Regions from separate parts of the Pseudomonas lalucatii genome, predicted to be linked through region 1. Evidence: predicted binding sites of a transcription regulator. Region 1 holds the regulator's gene; the other holds the start of a gene.
The links. The regulator FliA, encoded in region 1, starts transcription of late flagellar genes. The targets are predictions, from matches to a motif close to CTAAAGTTTNNNNNNNNNNNGCCGNTAA.
Positions count from the first base shown of each region.

Region 2: the regulator FliA is predicted to act here: its motif matches at 1,070-1,097, upstream of I0D00_RS05730 (flagellar protein MotY).

Region 1 is NZ_JADPMV010000002.1:159,855-164,884, reverse strand. Features, by position in the region: gene flhA (flagellar biosynthesis protein FlhA) at 1-691, shown strand, start outside; gene flhF (flagellar biosynthesis GTPase FlhF) at 707-2,008, shown strand; gene fleN (MinD/ParA family protein) at 2,123-2,953, shown strand; gene fliA (RNA polymerase sigma factor FliA) at 2,950-3,696, shown strand; gene I0D00_RS14015 (chemotaxis response regulator CheY) at 3,845-4,219, shown strand; gene I0D00_RS14010 (protein phosphatase CheZ) at 4,239-5,027, shown strand.
Region 2 is NZ_JADPMV010000001.1:1,268,262-1,273,291, forward strand. Features, by position in the region: gene I0D00_RS05730 (flagellar protein MotY) at 86-982, opposite strand; gene pyrC (dihydroorotase) at 1,200-2,246, shown strand; gene rnt (ribonuclease T) at 2,243-2,917, shown strand; partial or broken gene I0D00_RS21700 (peroxiredoxin) at 3,007-3,129, opposite strand; gene I0D00_RS05745 (bacterioferritin-associated ferredoxin) at 3,336-3,554, shown strand; gene bfr (bacterioferritin) at 3,751-4,221, shown strand; gene grxD (Grx4 family monothiol glutaredoxin) at 4,344-4,670, opposite strand; gene I0D00_RS05760 (molybdopterin oxidoreductase family protein) at 4,803-5,030, opposite strand, start outside.

The DNA of each region.
Region 1 (5,030 bases):
GCGTGACCAGGCGCAGTCCCTCGGCTACACGGTGGTGGATGCCAGCACCGTGGTCGCCACCCATCTCAACCAGGTGCTGCACAAGCACGCCCACGAGCTGCTCGGTCACGAGGAGGTCCAGCAGCTGCTGCAGCTGCTGGCCAAGAGCTCGCCGAAGCTGGCCGAGGAGCTGGTGCCGGGGCTGGTGTCGCTGTCGACCCTGCTCAAGGTGCTGCAGGCGCTGCTGCAGGAGCAGGTGCCGGTGCGCGACATCCGCACCATCGCCGAGGCCCTCGCCAACGTCGCGGGCAAGAGTCAAGATCCCGCCGCCATGCTGGCGGCGGTGCGCGTGGCGCTGGCCCGCGCCATCGTGCAAAGCATCGTGGGACTAGAGCCGGAGCTGCCTGTGATCACCCTCGAACCAAGGTTGGAACAGATATTGCTCAGTAGTCTGCAGAAGGCCGGGCAGGGCTCCGAGGATGGCATCCTCCTGGAGCCGGGCATGGCCGAGAAGCTGCAGCGCTCCCTGGTGGAGGCGGCGCAGCGCCAGGAAATGCTCGGCAAGCCGGTGATTCTGCTGGTGGCCGGGCCGATCCGGGCGATGCTCGCGCGGTTTGCGCGGCTGGCGGTGGCGAGCATGCATGTGCTGGCCTACCAGGAAATTCCGGACAACAAGCAGGTCACCATCGTCGCGACGGTGGGGCAGAACTAACCGAGGTTACAGGCCATGCAGGTCAAACGCTTTTTCGCCGCCGATATGCGTCAAGCCATGAAGCTGGTCCGCGATGAGCTGGGCGCGGATGCCTCGATCATCGGCAATCGCCGGGTGGCGGGCGGGGTCGAGCTGACCGCCGCGCTGGACTACCAGGTGCCTGCCGCGCCGGCCCGTCAGCCGAATCCGGCACTGGAAGCCGAACTGCGCAAGACCCAGTCGCGCATCGCCTCGGCTCAGGCCGAACTGACCACCCGGGCGCAAGCCGACGAGGGCAAGGATCGCCAACTGTTTGGCGCGCAGCCGAACATGCCCGCCGACAGCCTGGCCGCGGTCCTGGCCAAGCCCCAGGCGCCGCGCCAGGCGAGCAGCGATAACCAGGCCCTCGATGCCATGCGCTCCGAGTTGCACGGCCTGCGCGAACTGATCGAGGTCCAGCTCGGCTCTATCGCCTGGGGCCAGATGCAGAGCCGCCGGCCGCAGCAGGCCAACCTCTGGCGTCGCCTGCAGCGCATGGGCCTGCCTGCCGAGCTGGCGCGGGTGCTGCTCGAGCGCGTGGCCAATGTCGCCGAGCCGCGCCAGGCCTGGCGCATGCTGCTGGCGCACCTGGCCCATGCGATCCAGACGCCGAAGCAGGAGCCGCTGGAGGAGGGTGGGGTGATCGCCCTGGTCGGCCCCGCCGGCATGGGCAAGACCACCACCCTGGCCAAGCTGGCGGCGCGCTACGTGCTCAAGTACGGCGCCCAGGGCATCGCCCTGGTCAGCCTGGACAGCTATCGCATCGGCGCCCAGGAGCAGGTCAAGACCCTCGGCCGTATCCTCGGCGTGCCGGTGACCCTGGTCGATCCCGGGCAGTCCTTGACCCAGGCCCTGGCGCCCCTGGCGAAGAAACGCGTGGTGCTGATCGACACGGCCGGCCTGCCGGCCAACGACCCGGCCCTGCGCATGCAACTGGAAGCCCTGGCCAGCCGCGGCATCAAGTCCAGAAACTACCTGGTCATGGCCGCTACCAGCCAGAGCCAGGTGCTCAAGGCCGCCTACCATAGCTACAGGCGTTGCGGCCTGAGCGGCTGCATTCTGACCAAGCTGGACGAGGCCGCCAGCCTGGGCGAGGTCATGGGGCTGGCTATCGGCCAGCGCCTGCCGGTAGCCTATGTGGCCGATGGCCCGCGCATTCCGGATGACCTGCAGGTGCCGCGCAGCCATCAGCTGGTGAGCCGGGCCGTGGGCCTGCAGGCCGCGGAAGACCCCAGCGAGGAAACGATGGCCGAGCTGTTCGCCGGCCTCTATCAGCAGCCGGCGCGTCGCGCCGGTTGATGAGGCGGCGGTGATGACTCAGTGGCATGGGGTGCCGGTTGGCCTCGTGTCGGACAGGCGGGGTACGCTTAGCCAAGTGGCTCCAGTCGACGTTAGACAAGGTGTGTAGATAACATGGGTATGCATCCCGTACAGGTGATCGCGGTGACCGGCGGCAAGGGTGGCGTCGGCAAGACCAATGTGTCGGTGAATCTGGCCCTGGCCCTGGCCGATGTCGGCCGGCGGGTCATGTTGATGGACGCCGACCTGGGGCTGGCCAACATCGACGTCCTGCTCGGCCTGACCGCCAAGCGCACCCTGGCCGATGTGGTCAGCGGCGAGTGCGACCTGCGCGATGTGATCCTGCAGGGGCCCGGCGGCATCCGCATCGTCCCGGCCGCCTCGGGCACGCAGAGCATGGTGCAGCTCTCGCCCATGCAGCATGCCGGCCTGATCCAGGCCTTCAGCGACATCAGCGAGAACCTCGACGTGCTGATCATTGACACGGCCGCCGGCATCGGCGACTCGGTGGTCAGTTTCGTGCGCGCCGCCCAGGAGGTGCTGGTGGTGGTCTGCGACGAGCCGACCTCGATCACCGATGCCTATGCGCTGATCAAGCTGCTCAACCGCGACTACGGCATGAGCCGTTTCCGCGTGCTGGCCAATATGGCCCACAGTCCGCAGGAAGGACGCAATCTCTTTGCCAAACTGACCAAGGTCACCGATCGCTTCCTCGACGTCGCGCTGCAGTATGTCGGCGCGGTGCCCTACGACGAGTCGGTGCGCAAGGCCGTGCAGAAGCAGCGTGCGGTCTATGAAGCATTTCCGCGCTCCAAGTGCGCGCTGGCGTTCAAGGCGATCGCGCAGAAGGTCGATGCCTGGCCGTTGCCGGCCAACCCGCGCGGTCACCTGGAGTTCTTCGTCGAGCGCCTGGTGCAGCAACCGACCGCGGACTCGGCGGTATGACAGCAGCCTCTGGACTTCGTATGTATAGCAAGGCGCAAGGGCAGGATTCCCAGTATCAGCTGATCGAGCGCTATGCCCCCCTGGTCAAGCGCATCGCCTACCACCTGCTGGCGCGCCTGCCGGCCAGCGTGCAGGTGGACGACCTGATCCAGGCCGGCATGATCGGCTTGCTCGAAGCCTCGAAGAAATACGACTCCAGCAAGGGTGCCAGCTTCGAGACCTTTGCCGGCATCCGCATTCGCGGCGCCATGCTCGACGAGGTGCGCAAGGGCGACTGGGCGCCGCGCTCGGTACACCGCAACAGCCGCATGGTCAGCGATGCGATCCGGGCAATTGAGGCCAGAACCGGTCGTGACGCTAAAGATCACGAGGTCGCGGCCGAACTCCAATTGAGTCTCGAAGATTACTACGGCATTCTTGGCGACACTTTGGGCAGCCGCCTGTTCAGCTTCGACGACCTGCTGCAGGACGGCGAGCACGGCGGGCTGAGCGAAGACGCCAATGCCACTCAGCAGGAACCTTCTCGTGATCTTGAGGATGAGCGCTTCCAGGCGGCGCTGGCCGATGCCATCGCCAACCTGCCGGAGCGTGAGCGGCTGGTGTTGGCGCTGTATTACGACGAAGAGCTGAATCTCAAGGAGATCGGCGAGGTGCTGGGGGTCAGCGAGTCGCGGGTCAGCCAGATTCACAGCCAGTGCGCCGCCCGACTGCGTGCGCGCCTGAGCGAGTGGCGTGCGCGCTGACGCGCTGGGTAGTTGAGAGGCGGGTTGCTGGGAAGCGCGGCGCAATGCAGTGGTTTTACGGCGGCCAGTCAGGCCGGTTTCACGATTAAGGGCGTAGCCAGGGGCTGGCTGCGTTTGGGACTGTACGGAGGTCGACTTGGACAAGAACATGAAAATCCTCATCGTTGATGACTTTTCAACGATGCGACGGATCATCAAGAACCTCCTGCGTGATCTGGGGTTCACCAATACCGCGGAGGCGGACGACGGCACCACCGCGCTGCCGATGCTGCACAGCGGCAGCTTCGACTTTCTGGTGACCGACTGGAACATGCCGGGCATGACCGGCATCGACCTGCTGCGCGCGGTGCGTGCGGACGAGCGCCTCAAGCACCTGCCGGTGCTGATGGTGACCGCCGAGGCCAAGCGTGACCAGATCATCGAGGCCGCCCAGGCCGGGGTGAACGGTTACGTGGTCAAGCCGTTCACGGCCCAGGTGCTGAAAGAAAAGATCGAGAAGATTTTCGAGCGGGTCAACGGCTGATGTCTGCCGCGAGGGTGCTATGGAACACGAAGATTCCCCGCAGGACGACCTCGAGTCGACCCTGAAGTTAAACGCGCGCCAGTTGGTCGACAGCCTGGATCAGGGCAACTTTGGCGAAGCGGTGCAGCTGATCAACGAACTCAACAAGACCCGCGACCGTGGCCTGTACCACGAAGTCGGCAAGCTGACGCGCGAGTTGCACAACGCCATCGTCAACTTCCAGCTCGACCCGCGGGTGCCGCATGCCCAGGAAGTCTCGCAGATCACCGATGCCACCGAACGCCTGAACTATGTGGTGACGATGACCGAGAAGGCGGCAAACCGGACCATGGACCTGGTCGAGCAGAGCGCGCCGCTGGTCAACGACCTGGGTAGCGAGGCGCAGAGCCTGAGTGCCGACTGGGGACGCTTCATGCGCCGGGAGATGGGCGCCGACGGCTTCCGCGAGCTGGCCAAGCGCATCGAGCTGTTCCTCGCCCGCAGCGAGCGCGATGGCGCCAAGCTGTCCGCGAACCTCAACGACATCCTGCTCGCCCAGGACTATCAGGACCTGACCGGCCAGGTGATCAAGCGTGTCACCCAGCTGGTCACCGAGGTGGAGAACAACCTGCTCAAGCTGGTGCTGATGGCCAGTCAGGTCGACCAGTTCGCCGGTATCCAGCACGACCACCAGGCGCTACGTGCCGAGCAGGTCAAACAAAAAGAGCCTTCCCATGGTGAAGGTCCGCAGATTAATGCCGATAAGCGTGAAGACGTCGCCTCCAGCCAGGATGATGTCGACGATCTGCTATCCAGCCTAGGTTTTTAGGAG
Region 2 (5,030 bases), on a different contig from region 1:
ACCCTGACGGTCAATTTACAGGGGCGCGACAGCTTGTGACGATGAAGCGACAGCTTCTTGCAGGCGTGCGACGCCTGCCGGGCACTCAGGAGCCGGCCGCGGGTGCCGGCGCGGCAGTTTCCGGCGCGGCCTCCACCGCCGGTGGCGGTGCCACCCGCTCCAGGCGTATGCCGACCCGCCGGTTCTTCGCCCGGTTGGCCGCGCTGCTGTTGGGCACCAGCGGATAGCGCTCGCCGTGGAAACGCAGGCTGATCTGCTCCGCCGGCACACCATTGGCCTCGAGGTACCGCTGCACCGCCAGGGCCCGACGGCGCGACAGGTCGCGGTTGGTCAGGCGGTTGCCGCTGTTGTCGGCATGGCCGTCGAGCTGGATGCGATTGACGCTGGGATCGGCCTTGAGAAAGCTCAGGATGATGTCCAGCTTGGCCTGGGCCAACGGCTCCAGGTCGACGCCGCCGCCGGGAAAGCCGACCTGGCTCTGGCGCACCTGCTCGAAGTTGACCGGCAGCAGCTTGGCGGTGCAGGCCAGGTAGTCCTCGTAGGCCTTGCGGAACTTGACCGGCAGCAGGCGCACCTCGAGGCGCTCGCCGCCCTGCAGGGTGCGATGGCGCACCAGCGGGCTGCGGCCCTCGAGCAGGCCGGTGAGCAGGCGCCCGGCCTGGTACTGCGAACTGCTCAAGGGCACCTCGCCGCTGCCAACGCTGACCGCGCCCAGGTTGATATCGCCGCGTCCCGGCTGCCAGGGCGCCGCCGCGGCCAACAGGGTGGCGGTTCCACGGCCCAGCCAGCGTTCGCGCACCTGCAGGCGGAAGGTCGCCTGTTCACCGGCGCGGCGGACGAACTGGCCGGCGCCGAAGTCGGTGATGGGCTGCGACAGACGGCACTCGAACTGGTCGCCGTCCACCAGCCACTCGACCTTTTCCAGGCGGGTCTGGAAGCTGATGGCCGCGGCAGGCGGGGCGAACGACAGGCTGACGAGCATGCCGACGAGCAGGCTGGGCAGACCGAACGGGCTGAGGCGGGACTGACGCACGGCGGGCTCCACGGGGAATTACGGAGTTCAACCGGGGTATCGGTGGCCTGCCGGAAAACTTAAGCCCGGGCGTTGTCCGGCAGCGCCCCAGGCATCGGCCCGACGTGCCCTGGCGGGGCTTTTCCGGTAGCATTCCAACCACGTTTTGCCCGCCCGGAAGCCCCCCATGACCGACCGCCTCACCCTGCTGCGTCCCGACGACTGGCACATCCACCTGCGCGACGGTGCCGTACTGCCGCACACCGTCGCCGATGTCGCGCGCACCTTCGCCCGCGCCATCATCATGCCGAACCTGGTACCGCCGGTGCGCAACACCGGCGAAGCCGAGGCCTACCGCCAGCGCATCCTCGCCGCGCGGCCGGCCGGCAGCCGCTTCGAGCCGCTGATGGTGCTCTACCTCACCGACCTGACCAGCCCCGCGGACGTGCGTGCGGCCAAGGCCTCTGGCTTCGTCCACGCGGCCAAGCTGTACCCGGCCGGCGCCACCACCAACTCCGACTCCGGCGTGACCAGCATCGACAAGATCTTCCCGGCCCTGGAAGCCATGGCCGAGGTCGGCCTGCCGCTGCTGGTCCACGGCGAGGTGACGCGCAGCGAGATCGACGTGTTCGACCGCGAGAAGGCCTTCATCGACGAGCACCTGAGCCGCGTGGTCGAGCGCTTCCCCGGGCTGAAGGTGGTGTTCGAGCACATCACCACCCGCGATGCCGTGCAGTTCGTCGAGGCCGCCTCGGCCAACGTCGGCGCCACCATCACCGCCCACCACCTGCTGTACAACCGCAATCACATGCTGGTTGGCGGCATCCGCCCGCACTTCTATTGCCTGCCGATCCTCAAGCGCAACGTGCATCAGGAGGCCCTGCTCGATGCCGCCACCAGCGGCAGCAGCAAGTTCTTCCTCGGCACCGACTCGGCGCCCCACGCCAAGCACGCCAAGGAAGCCGCCTGCGGCTGTGCCGGTTGCTACACCGCCTATGCCGCCCTCGAGCTGTATGCCGAGGCCTTCGAGCAGCGCAACGCGCTGGACCAGCTGGAAGGCTTCGCCAGCCAGCATGGTCCCGACTTCTACGGCCTGCCGCGCAATAGCGAGACCATTACCCTGGTCCGCGAGGAGTGGCGCGCCCCGGCCAGCCTACCCTTCGGCGAGCAGACCGTGATTCCCCTGCGCGCCGGCGAGACCCTGCGCTGGCGCGTACTGGAGGAGCAGGCGTGAGCGAAGACCTGTACGACGACGAAATCGAGAGCAGCACCCCGTCCGCCGCGCGCCACCCCATGGCGGCGCGCTTTCGCGGCTACCTGCCGGTGGTCGTGGACGTCGAGACCGGCGGCTTCAACTGCGCCACCGACGCCCTGCTGGAGATCGCCGCGACCACCATCGGCATGGACGAAGGCGGCTTCCTCTATCCGGACCACACCCACTTCTTCCGCATCGAGCCGTTCGCGGGCGCCAACATCGAGCAGGCGGCCCTGGAGTTCACCGGCATCAAACTGGACCACCCCCTGCGCATGGCGGTCAGCGAGGAGCATGCGCTGAACGAGATATTCCGCGGCCTGCGCAAGTCGCTGAAGGCCAACGGCTGCAAGCGGGCGATCCTGGTCGGCCACAACAGCAGCTTCGACCTGGGTTTCCTCAATGCCGCCGTGACCCGCACCGGCATCAAGCGCAACCCCTTCCACCCCTTCTCCAGCTTCGACACCGCCACCCTGGCCGGCCTGGCCTATGGCCAGACCGTGCTGGCCAAGGCCTGCCAGGCGGCCGGCATCGAGTTCGATGGCAAGGAGGCGCATTCGGCGCGCTACGACACCGAGAAGACCGCCGAGCTGTTCTGCGGCATCGTCAATCGCTGGAAGGAAATGGGCGGCTGGATGGAATTCGACGACTGACTGCGTCGCAACGCCTGAGAAAGCAAAAAAACCGGCCTAGGCCGGTTTTTTTGTGGGCAGGTGGTCGGCGCTCTCCGAGCCCACCACCTGCCCCTGTCGACCGGCGTATTGCGCCAGGCGCTGTGGCCGAAGCAGGAGTCGAGGGATATGCCGATCCGGTCGACGTTGCGCGCCAGGAACTCGGACATGCGATGTTCGAAGACGATCAGCTCGCACCAACTGATCCGCCCATGGCACACCTCGCTTTTGTGCACCGCCCAGCGTTGTCCGCCCGCCCTCGGCAGCCGCCCCCCGCACACGACCGTTCGTCAGCTTCGGCGAGATTGCGCAACGAACAGCTAAAAGGGTCTTTGACACGCATTCTCATTAACATTAGTATCTTTGCATATCGAACCACTGCCATGCGACGGACCCGACTATGTATGTCTGCCTCTGCGAAGGAGTCACCGACCACCAGATCCGCGACGCGATCTATGACGGGTGTTGCAGCTACCGCGACGTACGCACGACCCTCGGCGTCGCCAGCCAGTGCGGCAAGTGTGCCTGCCTGGCCAAGCAGGTGGTCCGCGAGACCCTGAGCGAAATGCAGAGCAGCCAGGCGGCCCTGGCCTACCCGGCCAGCTTCGTCGCCGCCTGATCGAATCGCCGCAGAAGAGCCGGACCCCGAGTCCGGTTTTTTATGCCCGCAGTGCAGCGGGCAAATGCCTGGATGCGGAGCTTAAGCGTTCGTATTCATATTTACTTTTACTTATATTTCAACCAGTTAAGTTTGACAGTCGCCTCCTGCCAGCCCAGAATTTTAAATTGACTTCCCCCTAAAGGCAGGCTCGGACATGAAAGGCGACAAGAAGGTCATCCAGCATCTGAACAAGATCCTCGGCAACGAGCTGGTTGCAATCAACCAGTACTTCCTGCATGCGCGGATGTATGAGGACTGGGGCCTGAAAAAGCTCGGCGAGCACGAGTATCACGAATCCATCGACGAGATGAAGCATGCGGACAAGCTGATCAAGCGCATCCTCTTTCTCGAAGGCCTGCCGAACCTGCAAGACCTGGGCAAGATCCTGATCGGGGAGAACACCAAGGAAATGCTCGAGTGCGACCTGAAGATCGAGCACAAGGCGCATATCGACCTGAAGGAGGCGATCGCCTACTGCGAAAGCATCGGCGATTACGCCAGCCGCGAGCTGCTGGAAGAGATCCTCTGCTCCGAAGAAGACCATATCGACTGGCTGGAGACCCAGCTCGGCCTGATCGGCAAGGTCGGCATGGAGAACTACCTGCAGTCGCAGATGGACGACTGAAGGCCCGCCTGACCTCTCGAAACGGGCGCCTCTGGCGCCCGTTTTGCTATCCCCCGCTCGGCGAGCCGAACGGCGCGCACAAAAAACCCCGCCATGGCGGGGTTTTCTGCGACAGCGCCGAATCAGGCGTCGGCTTTCTGCACCGCATTCTTGATCAGGGTCTGCAACTCACCCTTCTCGAACATCTCGGCCATGATGTCGCTGCCACCGACCAGTTCGCCATCGACCCACAGCTGGGGGAAGGTCGGCCAGTTGGCGTATTTCGGCAGGTTGGCGCGGATTTCCGGATTCTGCAGGATGTCGACATAGGCGAACTTCTCGCCGCAGGCCATCACCACTTGTGCGGCGCGGGAAGAAAAGCCGCACTGCGGAGCATTCGGCGAGCCTTTCATGTACAGCAGAACGGTGTTGTTGGCGATCTGCTCTTTGATGGTTTCGATGATATCCATGGGGCACCTCAGGACTTGGCTTTACGACGCGGGGTCGACACGGTGGCGGCATTGTAACCAAAAGCCGAGCGCAATGCTCGGCCTTGCCGGCCCCGCCTCGACCAAGACCGCACGACCCGCCGCGGCGGCCGCTCAGGCGGCCGTGACCTCCACCGGCACGCCGTTGAGCGCGGCATTGCCGGACAGGGCATCGAGCTGGCGCTCATCGGTCAGATCGTTGGCGCTGACCCCAGGCTGCCCGCTGGCGATCTGCATCTGCACCCCCGGACGGGCATGCCCCCAGCCATGGGGCAGGCTGACCACCCCGGGCATCACCTCATCGCTGGCCGCCACCTCCACCTCGACGCTGCCGACCCGCGA